3 regions of the Cupriavidus sp. WKF15 genome follow, and region 1 is predicted to be linked to each of the others. Evidence: predicted binding sites of a transcription regulator. Region 1 holds the regulator's gene; each other region holds the start of a gene.

Region 1 (3,984 bases):
CCTCGGAGTACTTCCGGGTCCTGGTCAATGACGACATTGTCAAGACCGACAAGGCCGTGAAGCTCACGCGCGGCCCGTCGCTCATGACCGCCAACGGGCTGATCTTCAACAACGTTACCCGCGAAGTACAATTGCTGGGCAACGTACGCGGCACCATCATTACCGGTGCGCCCACCCGGACCCCGGGATCCTGACAACAACAGCCGCCCGCGCACCACGGGGCGGCACCGCGGACCTGAGCACCGCGCCTGAACCTCCGCCTTCCTGCGACTCTTGCCAACATGATTGCTTCCCTGACGACCTTGTCCCGCCGGCGCGCCTCCCCGTTGCTGCTGGCCGTGGCGACCACGCTTGCCGTGCTGGCGCCGCTGGGCGCCCATGCCGAACGCGCGGACCGGGACAAGCCGCTGGTCCTGGAAGCCGACAACGCCAGCTACGACGACGTCAAGCAGATCTACACGCTGACGGGCAACGTGATCCTGACCAAGGGCACCATGGTGCTGAAGTCGGACGCGGCCGAGATCCGCACCGATCCCGAGGGCTACCAGTTCGCGGTGGCCACGGCCAAGGCCGGCAAGCAGGCCTATATCCGGCAGAAGCGTGAAGGCGTGGACGAGTACATGGACGGCTGGGGCGATCGCATCGAGTACGACGGCAAGCAGGAAATGTCCAAGCTGATCGGCCACGCCCGCATGGCCCGCCTGCAGGGCGCCAAGCTGGTCGACGAGATCCGTGGCGCGGTGCTGACCTACGACAGCCGCAACGAGTTCTACACAGCTGCCGGCGGCGGTGACAACACCTCGGCCGGCAACCCGTCGGGACGCGTGCGCGCAGTGCTCTCGCCGCGCCAGCAAGCTAGCGGTGCGGCCGCCGCCCCGCCACTCGACCTGAAGCCGGCGCCCGCGCCGTCCAGCAAGCCCTGAATTACGCGCCCGAGCGCACCACCGCCACCATGATCGATACCGCAATGCTCGCCCCCACGTCCGCTTCCGCCGCCAACGACGGCCGTGCCGACAGCAGCACGATGGTCGTGCGCCACCTGAAGAAGCGCTACGGGTCGCGCACGGTGGTGAAGGACGTGTCGCTCGACGTGAAAAGCGGCGAGGTCGTGGGCCTGCTCGGTCCGAACGGCGCGGGCAAGACCACGTCGTTCTACATGATCGTGGGCCTGGTGGCGCTGGACGAGGGCGATATCGTGCTCGACGGCAAGCACATCAGCGGCCTGGCCATCCACGAGCGTGCGCGCATGGGCCTGTCCTACCTGCCGCAGGAAGCTTCGGTGTTCCGCAAGCTCAATGTGGAAGAGAACATCCGCGCGGTGCTGGAGCTCCAGCTCGAAAACGGCAAGGCGCTGCCCAAGGCCGAGATCGACCGCCGCCTCGATACGCTGCTCGACGACCTGCAGATCGCCCACCTGCGCAACAATCCCGCGCTGTCGCTGTCGGGCGGTGAGCGCCGCCGTGTGGAAATCGCGCGCGCGCTGGCATCGTCGCCGCGCTTCATCCTGCTCGACGAGCCATTTGCCGGCGTGGACCCGATCGCGGTCGGCGAGATCCAGCGCATCGTCAGCTTCCTCAAGGCACGCAACATCGGCGTGCTGATCACCGACCACAATGTGCGCGAAACGCTCGGCATCTGCGACCACGCGTATATCATCAGCGAAGGCACCGTACTCGCAGCGGGCCAGCCCGAAGACATCATCGCCAACGAGTCGGTGCGTCGCGTCTATCTGGGCGAGAACTTCCGCATGTGAAGCCGGGGCAGAAACTGTCCCCTTGGCAGAGACGATCAGGCAGCATCAGCGATAGCAATTTCCGTTCCAACAACGGGAAGATGCGCATAGAATAGGTCGCATGAAACCGTCGCTACAGCTCCGCCTCTCCCAGCATCTTGCCCTCACGCCGCAATTGCAGCAGTCGATCCGGCTGCTGCAGCTTTCCACGCTGGAACTGCAGCAGGAAGTCGAGCAGGCCCTGACCGAAAACCCGCTGCTCGAGCGCGAGAACGACTGGATCGAAAGCCCGCTGCGCGTGGCTGCGGACGGCTCGGTCAATCTGCAGAGCGCACCGGCACCCGCACCAGCGGAACCGCAGGGCAATGGCGAAGCAAACGCCAACGGCGCGGGCGCAGATGAAGAAGGCTACAGTGACAGCGGTGGCGACGATTACGGCAGCGACTGGAGCCTGGACGATTTCGCGCGGCGCCCGCAGGGCGATGACGACGAGAAGACGCCCATGCAGTTGCGCGATGCCGAGCCCACCCTGCGCGAACACCTGATGGAACAGCTCGCGCCGCTGAAGATCTCTACACGTGACAAGGGGCTCGCGATCTTCCTGATCGAATCGCTCGACGACGACGGCTACCTGAGCGCGTCGCTAGAGGAGATCTGCGCCGAGCTGCCCGAGGAACTCGAATTCGAGGTCGAGGAAGTGCAGGCCATACTCGCGCTGCTGCAAAGCTTCGACCCGCCCGGCGTAGGCGCGCGCAATGCCGCCGAATGCCTGACCCTGCAGCTGCGCCGGCTGCAGCACCCGCAGCGCGAGCTGGCATTGTCGATCGTCAACCATCACCTGGAACTGCTTGCCGTGCGCGACTACACGCGGTTGAAAAAAGCACTGCAGGTGGACGAAGCGGCGCTCAAGGCCGCCCACGAATTGATCCGCTCGCTCGCGCCATATCCGGGCCACGCGTACAGCCGCCCCGAAGCCGACTTCGTGGTGCCGGACGTGTTCGTGCGCAAGGGCGGCGGCGGATGGATCGCGCAGCTCAACCCGGACGTGATGCCGCGCCTGCGCATCAACGATATGTATGCGCAGATCCTGCGCGGAGCCAAGGGAGAGTCCGGCGCGGCCGGCCTGCAGCAGAAGCTGCAGGAAGCGCGCTGGCTGATCAAGAATATCCAGCAAAGGTTCGACACGATCCTGCGAGTTTCGCAGGCAATTGTCGAACGTCAGAAGAACTTTTTCACGCATGGCGAAATCGCGATGCGCCCCTTGGTTTTGCGGGAGATTGCCGATACACTGGGATTACACGAGTCAACCATATCCCGGGTGACGACTAATAAATACATGGCAACGCCAATGGGTACTTTCGAACTGAAGTACTTTTTCGGCAGCCACGTGTCCACCGAAACTGGTGGCGCGGCTTCATCAACGGCCATCCGCGCCTTGATCAAGCAACTTATAGGAGCCGAAGACCCGAGGAGTCCTCTTTCCGACAGCCGAATTGCCGAATTGCTGGGTGAACAAGGCTTCGTCGTCGCGCGCCGTACCGTCGCCAAGTATCGCGAAGCCCTGAAGATCCCTGCTGTCAATCTCCGCAAGACTTTGTAGCCGAGTTGCACCGCCTGCCTGGTGCAGCTCTTTCAGAAGGAGAAGCGCTATGAACTTCAAGATCAGTGGACACCACCTGGACATCACGCCCCCTCTGCGTGAGTACGTGGAAACGAAGCTGGAGCGTATCGTCAGGCATTTCGATCAAGTCATTGGCGTCAGCGTGCTACTCTCAGTCGACAATCACAAGGAAAAGGACAGGCGGCAGTACGCGGAAATCAATCTGCACCTCCGGGGCAAGGACATCTTTGTCGAAGCCCACCACGAAGACCTGTATGCGGCCATCGACGCACTCGTCGACAAGCTGGACCGCCAGGTGATTCGCTACAAGGACCGCGTGCAAGGCCACGACCGCGAAGCGGTCAAGTACCAGATGGCCGAGTCACAATTACAGCAGCAATGATCATGCCTGCCAGTCGTTAGGCTGGCCCTCAAAAAGGGACTGATAAAAGCAAGCCGCGCCATGTAGCGCGGCTTTTTTGCATCCGCGGCCACAGCCTTGCCCGGGCCGCTGGCACAAGTGTTCGCAACTGGCGCCGCACGGTGTATGCTCTCCAAGACATAGCCGGTGGCGACTCCGGTGCGCCCGCCCTACCCTGGTGCGGCGGCACCAGCACGGGCCGGGACCTACAGGGACCGGCGCTGCATTGCA
Region 2 (3,984 bases), on a different replicon from region 1:
ACGGGCGCGTGACACGTAGCAGGTCACGCCCTGCACCATCGGGTCGTCATACGCTTCGATGACCACCTTGTCCGAGCCGGTCATGCGGAAATTGGTGTTGACGCTGCCGATTTCCTCGGCCGGCGCCGGGACGCCGGCCACCGCCAGGCAGGCGCCGGCAAGCAGGCAAAGCGTGCGAGCCATGGCCGGTCAGCTCCCCGTCACCTTGATGGCGTCGTGCCGCTTTTCCATTTCCTGGCGCAGTGCGCGGCGCTGCTGGGCCGCGGCAAAGCGCTGGCGCTCGACTTCGTCGCGCGGCTCCAGCGGCGGCACCTCGGCCGGCGCGCCGTTGTCGTCGACCGCCACCATGGTGAAATAGCAGCTGTTGGTGTGGCGCACCAGCTTGCTGCGGATATTCTCGGTCACCACCTTGATGCCAATTTCCATGGAGCTGCGCCCGGTGAAGTTCACCGAGGCCAGGAAGGTCACCAGCTCACCGACGTGGATCGGCTGGCGGAACACCACCTGGTCCACCGACAGCGTGACCACGTAGCGGCCGGCATAGCGGCTCGCGCAGGCGTAGGCAACCATATCCAGGTACTTGAGGATGGTGCCGCCGTGCACATTGCCGGAGAAGTTGGCCATGTCCGGCGTCATCAGCACGGTCATGGAAAGCTGGTGGGACTGGTCGTTCATGATGGTGATGCAGGTTGCGGGGGCCGAGGCGCGGCAGTGTAACCCGTAAACCGGTGCGCGGGGGGCGCGCCGGCGTTGCCGCGGCACCGTCTGCGCCACGATATGGCCGCAGCGCCACGCGGGCGGCACCGGACAAACGGCGCACCAATAAAAAAGCGGCCCGACAGGCCGCTCTCTCGCTGATCCGGACGCAGACAGCTTACTTCTTCTTGTTCACGGCGTCCTTGAAACCTTGCCCGGCGGAAAACTTCACGGTCTTCGCGGCCGGAATCTTGATCGTTTCGCCCGTGCGCGGGTTGCGACCCGTGCGCGCGGCGCGTTTGCCCGAGCTGAAGCTGCCAAACCCCACCAGCGTTACCGAATCACCCTTGGCCACTGCCTTCTTGATACTGTCCAGCGCTGCGTTGAGCGCACGCTCGGCTGCGGCGTTGCTCAGTTCTGCTTCCGCGGCGATGGCCGATACCAGTTCACCTTTATTCATGGCTGATTTCCCTTGTTGGTCGTCGTCACCGATGTATCTGCCAGCAGGCATTGCATCGATCGGCGCAGTCTAATCTGCCCTTCGCGCCTTGGGCAATCCCCAGTGGCACCGATGCAACGAAAAAACCCGGAAATCCTTGCTTGAGGCCGGTTAGCGGGAGATTTCACCCTCTATTCCGCCCGTTTTGCCCGCGACATTTCTGCATAGCGCGTAAGCCGGTGGCGCCCGCCCGCCGGATGAATTTGGCACCCCGGCGGCGCCCCAACCGCCATTCACCGCTATGGTGCAATGCACCGTCACGGTTCATGCCACACGCCATGTTGCGTCATTATGGCGCGCGCCGACCGGCCCAATGCCCCCGATTTGCGCCAACGGCACCAAAGCCGCCGCCTCACCTTTGGGCCGCCTGAGGGCAATCCAGTGCGATTTCCACCATGACGGTGCAATTAGCACCAGCATGCAGCCAATTCTGGAATGCTTTTTGCATACCCACGCTCCCATTTTGAGCATGAGGAACCTATGGACAATTGGAAGACTGGCACCGACGCCATGTTTATCCTGCTTGGCGCAATCATGGTGCTGGCCATGCACGCCGGCTTCGCCTTCCTGGAACTGGGCACGGTACGCAAGAAAAACCAGGTCAATGCACTGGTGAAGATTCTGGTGGACTTCGCGGTTTCCACCATCGCGTACTTCTTTATCGGCTATACGGTCGCCTATGGCGTGCAATTCATGGCCGGCGCCGACACCCTCGCACAAAAGAGCGGTTATGAGCTGGTCAAGTTCTTTTTCCTGGCGACATTTGCCGCCGCGATTCCCGCGATCATCTCGGGCGGCATTGCCGAACGTTCGCGTTTCAATCCGCAACTGCTGGCGACATTCGTCCTGGTCGGCTTTGTCTACCCGTTCTTCGAGGGCATTGCCTGGAATCAACGCTTTGGCATCCAGGACTGGATCACGAGCCTGACCGGCGCTCCATTCCATGATTTCGCCGGTTCGGTCGTGGTCCACGCGGTAGGCGGCTGGATTGCCCTGCCCGCGGTGCTGCTGCTCGGCGCCCGCCGCGGCCGCTACCAGAAGGATGGCCGCATCAGCGCGCACCCGCCGTCGAACATTCCGTTCCTGGCACTGGGCGCATGGGTACTGGCGGTCGGCTGGTTCGGCTTCAATGTCATGAGCGCCCAGACCGTGGACAAGATCAGCGGCCTGGTCGCCATCAATTCGCTGATGGCCATGGCCGGGGGCACGCTGGCCGCCTGGTGGGCTGGCCGTAACGATCCGGGCTTCGCCTACAACGGCCCGCTGGCAGGCCTGGTCGCCGTCTGCGCCGGGTCCGACCTGATGCACCCGCTCGGCGCGCTGGTCACCGGCGCCGTGGCTGGCGTGCTGTTCGTCCACCTGTTCACGCTCGCGCAGAACAAATGGCACATCGACGATGTACTCGGTGTGTGGCCGCTGCATGGGCTGTGCGGCGCCTGGGGCGGCATTGCGGCCGGCATCTTCGGCTCGCACGCGCTTGGCGGGATCGGCGGCGTATCGCTGGGTGCGCAGCTGATCGGGACCCTGCTCGGCATCGTGATCGCCGTCACGGGTGGCACGATCGTATATGGCACGCTCAAGAAGCTGGTGGGCATCCGCCTCGACGCGGAAGCCGAATACAACGGCGCCGACCTGACCCTGCATCGCATCTCGGCCACGCCCGAACGCGAAACGAACTGGTAAGTCCGCCGCAGGAACGCGCGCGCTCGCGCCGTTCCTGACAATTCTTTTCTTGAACTTCCCCGAACGGCATGGCAATAATTGCCGTGCCCGCCTTCTCGAGCCGCATCAGCGTGCAAGATTTGCCGGACAGTCTTCGCAGTTCTTCGTTCGCAGTTCTTCGTTTTTTTGCCGGCCCTTTTCGGGCAACAGACCAGGCCGGCCAACAGACCAGGGGAATGCCGATGGATGCGTCAACGTTGGAGAAGCTCCAGACCGTGGTCGTGGCCTATGCCACGGAGTTCGGCGTCAAGATCCTGGCCGCGCTGGCCTTCTGGATCATCGGCCGCTGGCTGATCCATGTGGTGGTACGCATGGTCCAGAATGCGCTGGGCAAGCAGCAGGTGGATCCGACCCTGCTGCGCTACGTCGGCTCGATCGTGACGGTGGCGCTGAACGTAGTCCTGGTGATCGGCATCCTCGGTTACTTCGGCATCCAGACCACGACCTTCGCGGCCCTGATCGCCGCGGCCGGCGTGGCCATCGGCATGGCCTGGTCGGGCCTGATGGCCAACTTCGCGGCCGGCGCCTTCCTGGTGGTGCTGCGGCCGTTCAAGGTCGGAGATTTCGTGACCATCGGCGGGGTCAGCGGCACGGTGCGCGAGATCGGCCTGTTCGCCACGACGCTCGACACGCCGGACAACATCCTGACGGTGATCGGCAATAACAAGATCTTCTCGGACACGATCCAGAATTTCAGCGCCAATCCGTTCCGCCGCGTCGAACTGAAGGCCCAGCTTGCGGGCAGCACCGACGCAGCCGCCGCGGTCGCATTGCTCAAGGAGCGTATCGGCGCGATTCCGAATGTCCTGGCCGATCCCCCCGTCGACATCGAGATACTGGAATTCACGCTGGTCGGTCCGGTCCTGGCGGTACGTCCGTATTGCCATAACGATCACTACTGGCAGGTGTATTTCGACACCAATCGCATCATCCGCGAGAGCTTTGGCCAGGCGGGCTATGCCGCGCCCATGCCGGCGCATATGGTGGTCGTGAAGAACGCCGCCGCCTGACGCTCAAGCCTGCGCAGCCGCCGAACCCCAGGCGCGTAACGCCACCGCCCCGACGCC
Region 3 (3,984 bases), on a different replicon from region 1:
CTGGGTCAGCTTGTGGAACGGCACCAGCCCGCCGGGAGCCGCCGGGTGGCGCCAGGTATCGCCGAGCGAGATGCCGTCGAGCACGACCCGCCCCGGCCACACCGGCCCCAGCGCCACCAGCAGCGTCTTCAGGATGAAGCTCGCGTCGATGCGGTCATCGACCGCATTGGCCTTCAGGTAGTCGAACAGGTTGCCGAGCCGCGCCGGCGAGCCGAACACGGCCGGCGTGGCCTGCATGACTTCGCCCAGCCGGCGCAGCAGCCCGGCGCGCCCCTCCAGGCCGACCAGCGGATTGTGCTGCGCCACCTGGAACGCCGTGGCAATGCTGGACGCATCGATGCGCAACAGGCGTTCGGCATCGGCACGCAGCGGATTGCCCGGCTCGGCCGAAAAGCCACCGCGCGCGAACAGGTCGAAGCTGGCCACGCCGAGCCCTTCGGAGCGGGTCAGGATCAGGTCGCTGGCCGGATCGCGGTAGCGCCAGTCGGGCCCGGCTCCGGCATCCAGCAGGACGCTGGGAATGACCAGGTCGATGCCGATGCGTGCGCGGTCCTCGCGGTGCTCGGGGCCGCTCAGCGCGGCGCGCTCGCACAGGATCTGCCAGCGGTCGAGCCGCTCGCCGGAGCCGCCGCTTTCGAAATGGCGCCAGCGGCTGTGGTACGGCACCCGCAGATCGGGGTAGCGCTGGCGGATGGTGCTGGCCACGTAGTCGGCAATGGCATGCACGCGATCGGGATGCCAGGTGAACAGTTCAGACTGACCGGCCGCCACATGTTCCGTGATCGCCGCGCAATGCGTGCGCACCGCTTCGGCACAAAGCAGCGCCGCGGCCGGGTGCCCCGCCGGCACCGGACTGTACCAACCGCTGCCGAGGCCTTGGTCCGGCCCGCCGGGCCGGTCCGCTTCGGGATACGTGCTCATTCGTTCAACCCCCTGCCCTTTGCCAGGGCGAGTTCGTCGGCGTCAGGCGGCGTGTAGCGCGTGAAATAGCCGGCCGCCACCTTGGCGTCGATTTCCACGCGCGCATCCGCCGGAATCAGTTCTTCAGGTATGGCCACCTGCTCGACCACCTCGATGCCCTGGGCCACCAGCGCACCGTGCTTCATATTGCTCATCGACGCCCAGCGGTCGATGCGCCGGATGCCCAGCCAGTGGAAGACATCCGGCATCAGTTCCTGGAAGCGCATGTCCTGCACGCCGGCCACGCATTCCGTGCGGGCGAAGTAGGTCTCGGCGCGGTCGCCGCCCACCTGGCGCTTGCGGGCGTTGTAGACCAGGAACTTGGTGACCTCGCCCAGCGCGCGTCCTTCCTTCCGGTTATAGACCACCAGGCCTACGCCGCCCTGCTGCGCCATCTCGATGCAGACTTCGATGCCGTGCGCGAGGTAGGGCCGGCAGGTGCAGATGTCGGAGCCGAATACGTCCGAGCCGTTGCACTCGTCATGCACGCGGCAGGCCACGCGCGTGTCCGGCTGGCCCAGCTTGGCGACATCGCCAAAGAAATATAGCGTCATGCCGCCGATCGGCGGCAGGAAGACTTTCAGGTCGGGCCGCGTCACCAGCTCCGGGAACATGCCGCTGGTCTGCTCGAACAGGCTGCGGCGCAGCGCGGTTTCCTTGATCTCGAAACGGCGCGCGAGCCCGGGCAGGTACCAGACCGGGTCCACCGCGGCCTTGGTGACCCGCACGTCGCCGTTGGCATGGAGAATGTCGCCGTCCGGCCTGAGCCGTCCCGCGGCAATCGCGGCGGCCAGTTCGGGCATGTTGATATGCGCCCGCGTCACGGCAATGGTCGGGCGGATGTCCACGCCTGCGGCGATGCGGTCGGCAAATGCGCTGGAAACGAGATGGCCCCACGGGTCGAGCGAGACAATCTTGTCCGGGTCCGCCCACTGCGGATGCGGGCCGATCGCTTCGGCCGGCGCGGTATCGGTCAGGTCCGGACGATGGTCGCGCTGCAAGCGGCCCGAGGCCACAGCGAGGGCCCGGTAGATGGCATAGGCGCCCGAATGCGTACCGATCACATTGCGTCGCTCCGGGTCCGTCAGGCTGGCGATCACCGGCCCGCGTTCCGCGGCCGTGGGCGCCCCCCAGTGGATCGGCTCGGCCGGTTTGTCGCGGCGCGCGTGCGAAGTCAGGACGATATGGTCGGACATGAGAGCCCTCGATTCCGTGATGGAATCCTGACCAAACGGTCAGGTTTACGATTCCATACTAGGCAATCTCTGTGCCATCGCCCAATGCCCATTTCCGGGCCATGTGGGTCGTCGCACGGAGGCAACGGCGCCCCATTTGCACTGAGGCGTCGCACGCCTCTGGCGCTCGTGGTGCATGCGCACCACGAAAAAGCGGCACGGGCCGGGTTGGCCACGTGCCGCTCATGTCCTCAGCCGCTTTGCGCCGGATTGCACGCTCGGGCGGCCCGGATTCGCTTACGTCGTTGATTCCCCTGCGCTGCGGCGCCCGCCTGCCAGCAGTGCTCGCAACGCGGCGAACGGGTTGGTGCTTTCTACGTAGCGGTGGAACAAGGTCCCGGCAACATTGCTCGCCAGCCAGGCGAACACCATGCCCATTGCATTGAGCACCGGGCTGCCCGGCGCGAAGTGCGACACCACCGCGTTCACGATGAGGCAGACCGGGAAATGCACCAGGAACACGGAATAAGAGATGCGGCCGAAGAAGCCCACCACCGCCGCGCGCGGCCAGCTTTCGAGCCAGCCCCCGCGCCTGGCCACCGCCAGCAGCAGGGCCGTCGCCAGCGCGACGGCGATCCGCAGCCGGAAATCGACGATCAGCGCTGCCAGCCCGAGCGCCCCAAGCAGCAGCAGCGGAATGGCCGAGCGGTCGGCGTTGGACGCCCAGTAAGCCAGCGTGCCCATGCCATAGGCGCCGAAGAAGTACACCGCCCAGATGTCCCATCCGGCATCGCGGTTGAACCAGAACAGCGATGCCACCGCCAGCGCCGACACCAGCACGACGCCCGCTTGCGCACCCTGGCCCGAAACCCCGCGCGCCAGCCATAGCGCCGTCACCAGCAGGGCAAACAACTGCAGGTCGATCGCCACATACCAGACTCCTGCGGACAAGGCATCGACATCCAGCACGTTATGCAGCAGCAGCACATGGGCAAGGAATTGCATCAGGTGCGGCGGCGCGGGAATCGACTCGTGGACCATCCAGGTACGCGCGATGGCCGCGCCCGCGATGCTCAGCAATATCGCCGCGGCATAAGGCGTGACCAGCTTCTGGTAGCGGCGCCAGACCGCTGCCAGCGGATGCTGCCGGAGAGTCAGCCGTCCCTCGGGCGCAAGGCTGCGTGCCGCCAGGAAGCCGCTGACGACCAGGAATACCTGCACCGCAATGCGGGCGTACTGCGACAGCCAGTCCAGCGCGTCCGGCGCCAGCGAATAGGCTGCGTCGGACATGGGGCCGTAGAACGCCAGGTGATGGAGCACGATCAGTTGCGAACTGACCGCCTTGAGGGCGTCTATGCACGCCAGGCGCGAAGGACGGGGGCTCATTGTTATAAGAACGTTACAAATGCGATGGGCGCGATTTTACCCCCATCTCGAGCACTGTTTGCGCCTTATTTGTCACAAAATGCGTAATCGTTACACAAATCACCAGCATGTGCCGTTTCCGGGGCGGCGAGCGCTTGTCTTGCCGACAAGGCATTTGCTTATGACAAAGTTGTCCTTCTCGTGCGCCAGTTCCGGGTATACCCTCACACCTTTGCTGCAACTGGCGTCACTGCGCCCCGCCTGCCTTCCACATGCTGTCCATCCAATCGTTCGCTTCCCGTCGCAAGCTATTCCGTTCCCTGGCGGCCCTGATGCTGTCCCTGGCCGCGCTGTCTCCGCTTGGCGCCCACGCCCAGAGCCCGGTGCTGGACAAGATCCGCGACAGCGGCACCATCGTGCTCGGCTATCGCGAATCCGCGCTGCCGTTCTCGTTTGCCGATGACAAGGACCAGCCGGCCGGCTA

What was found. The regulator sigma-54, encoded in region 1, starts transcription at its own class of promoters, with help from an activator protein. The targets are predictions, from matches to a motif close to TGGCANGNAANCTGCTTT.
Region 2: the regulator sigma-54 is predicted to act here: its motif matches at 1,627-1,644, upstream of CupriaWKF_RS26140 (ammonium transporter).
Region 3: the regulator sigma-54 is predicted to act here: its motif matches at 2,216-2,233, upstream of CupriaWKF_RS25880 (GTP cyclohydrolase II).

Annotation. Positions count from the first base shown of each region.
Region 1 covers NZ_CP119572.1:406,622-410,605, reverse strand. Annotated here, with positions in the region: gene lptC (LPS export ABC transporter periplasmic protein LptC) at 1-194, shown strand, start outside; gene lptA (lipopolysaccharide transport periplasmic protein LptA) at 282-923, shown strand; gene lptB (LPS export ABC transporter ATP-binding protein) at 968-1,753, shown strand; gene CupriaWKF_RS01970 (RNA polymerase factor sigma-54) at 1,854-3,332, shown strand; gene raiA (ribosome-associated translation inhibitor RaiA) at 3,382-3,735, shown strand.
Region 2 covers NZ_CP119573.1:1,931,664-1,935,647, reverse strand. Annotated here, with positions in the region: gene CupriaWKF_RS26155 (CreA family protein) at 1-183, opposite strand, end outside; gene CupriaWKF_RS26150 (acyl-CoA thioesterase) at 190-675, opposite strand; gene CupriaWKF_RS26145 (HU family DNA-binding protein) at 875-1,156, opposite strand; gene CupriaWKF_RS26140 (ammonium transporter) at 1,676-2,878, shown strand; gene CupriaWKF_RS26135 (mechanosensitive ion channel family protein) at 3,100-3,927, shown strand; gene CupriaWKF_RS26130 (Bcr/CflA family multidrug efflux MFS transporter) at 3,931-3,984, opposite strand, start outside.
Region 3 covers NZ_CP119573.1:1,875,629-1,879,612, reverse strand. Annotated here, with positions in the region: gene CupriaWKF_RS25885 (URC4/urg3 family protein) at 1-921, opposite strand, end outside; gene CupriaWKF_RS25880 (GTP cyclohydrolase II) at 918-2,156, opposite strand; gene CupriaWKF_RS25875 (acyltransferase) at 2,433-3,521, opposite strand; gene CupriaWKF_RS25870 (amino acid ABC transporter substrate-binding protein) at 3,773-3,984, shown strand, end outside.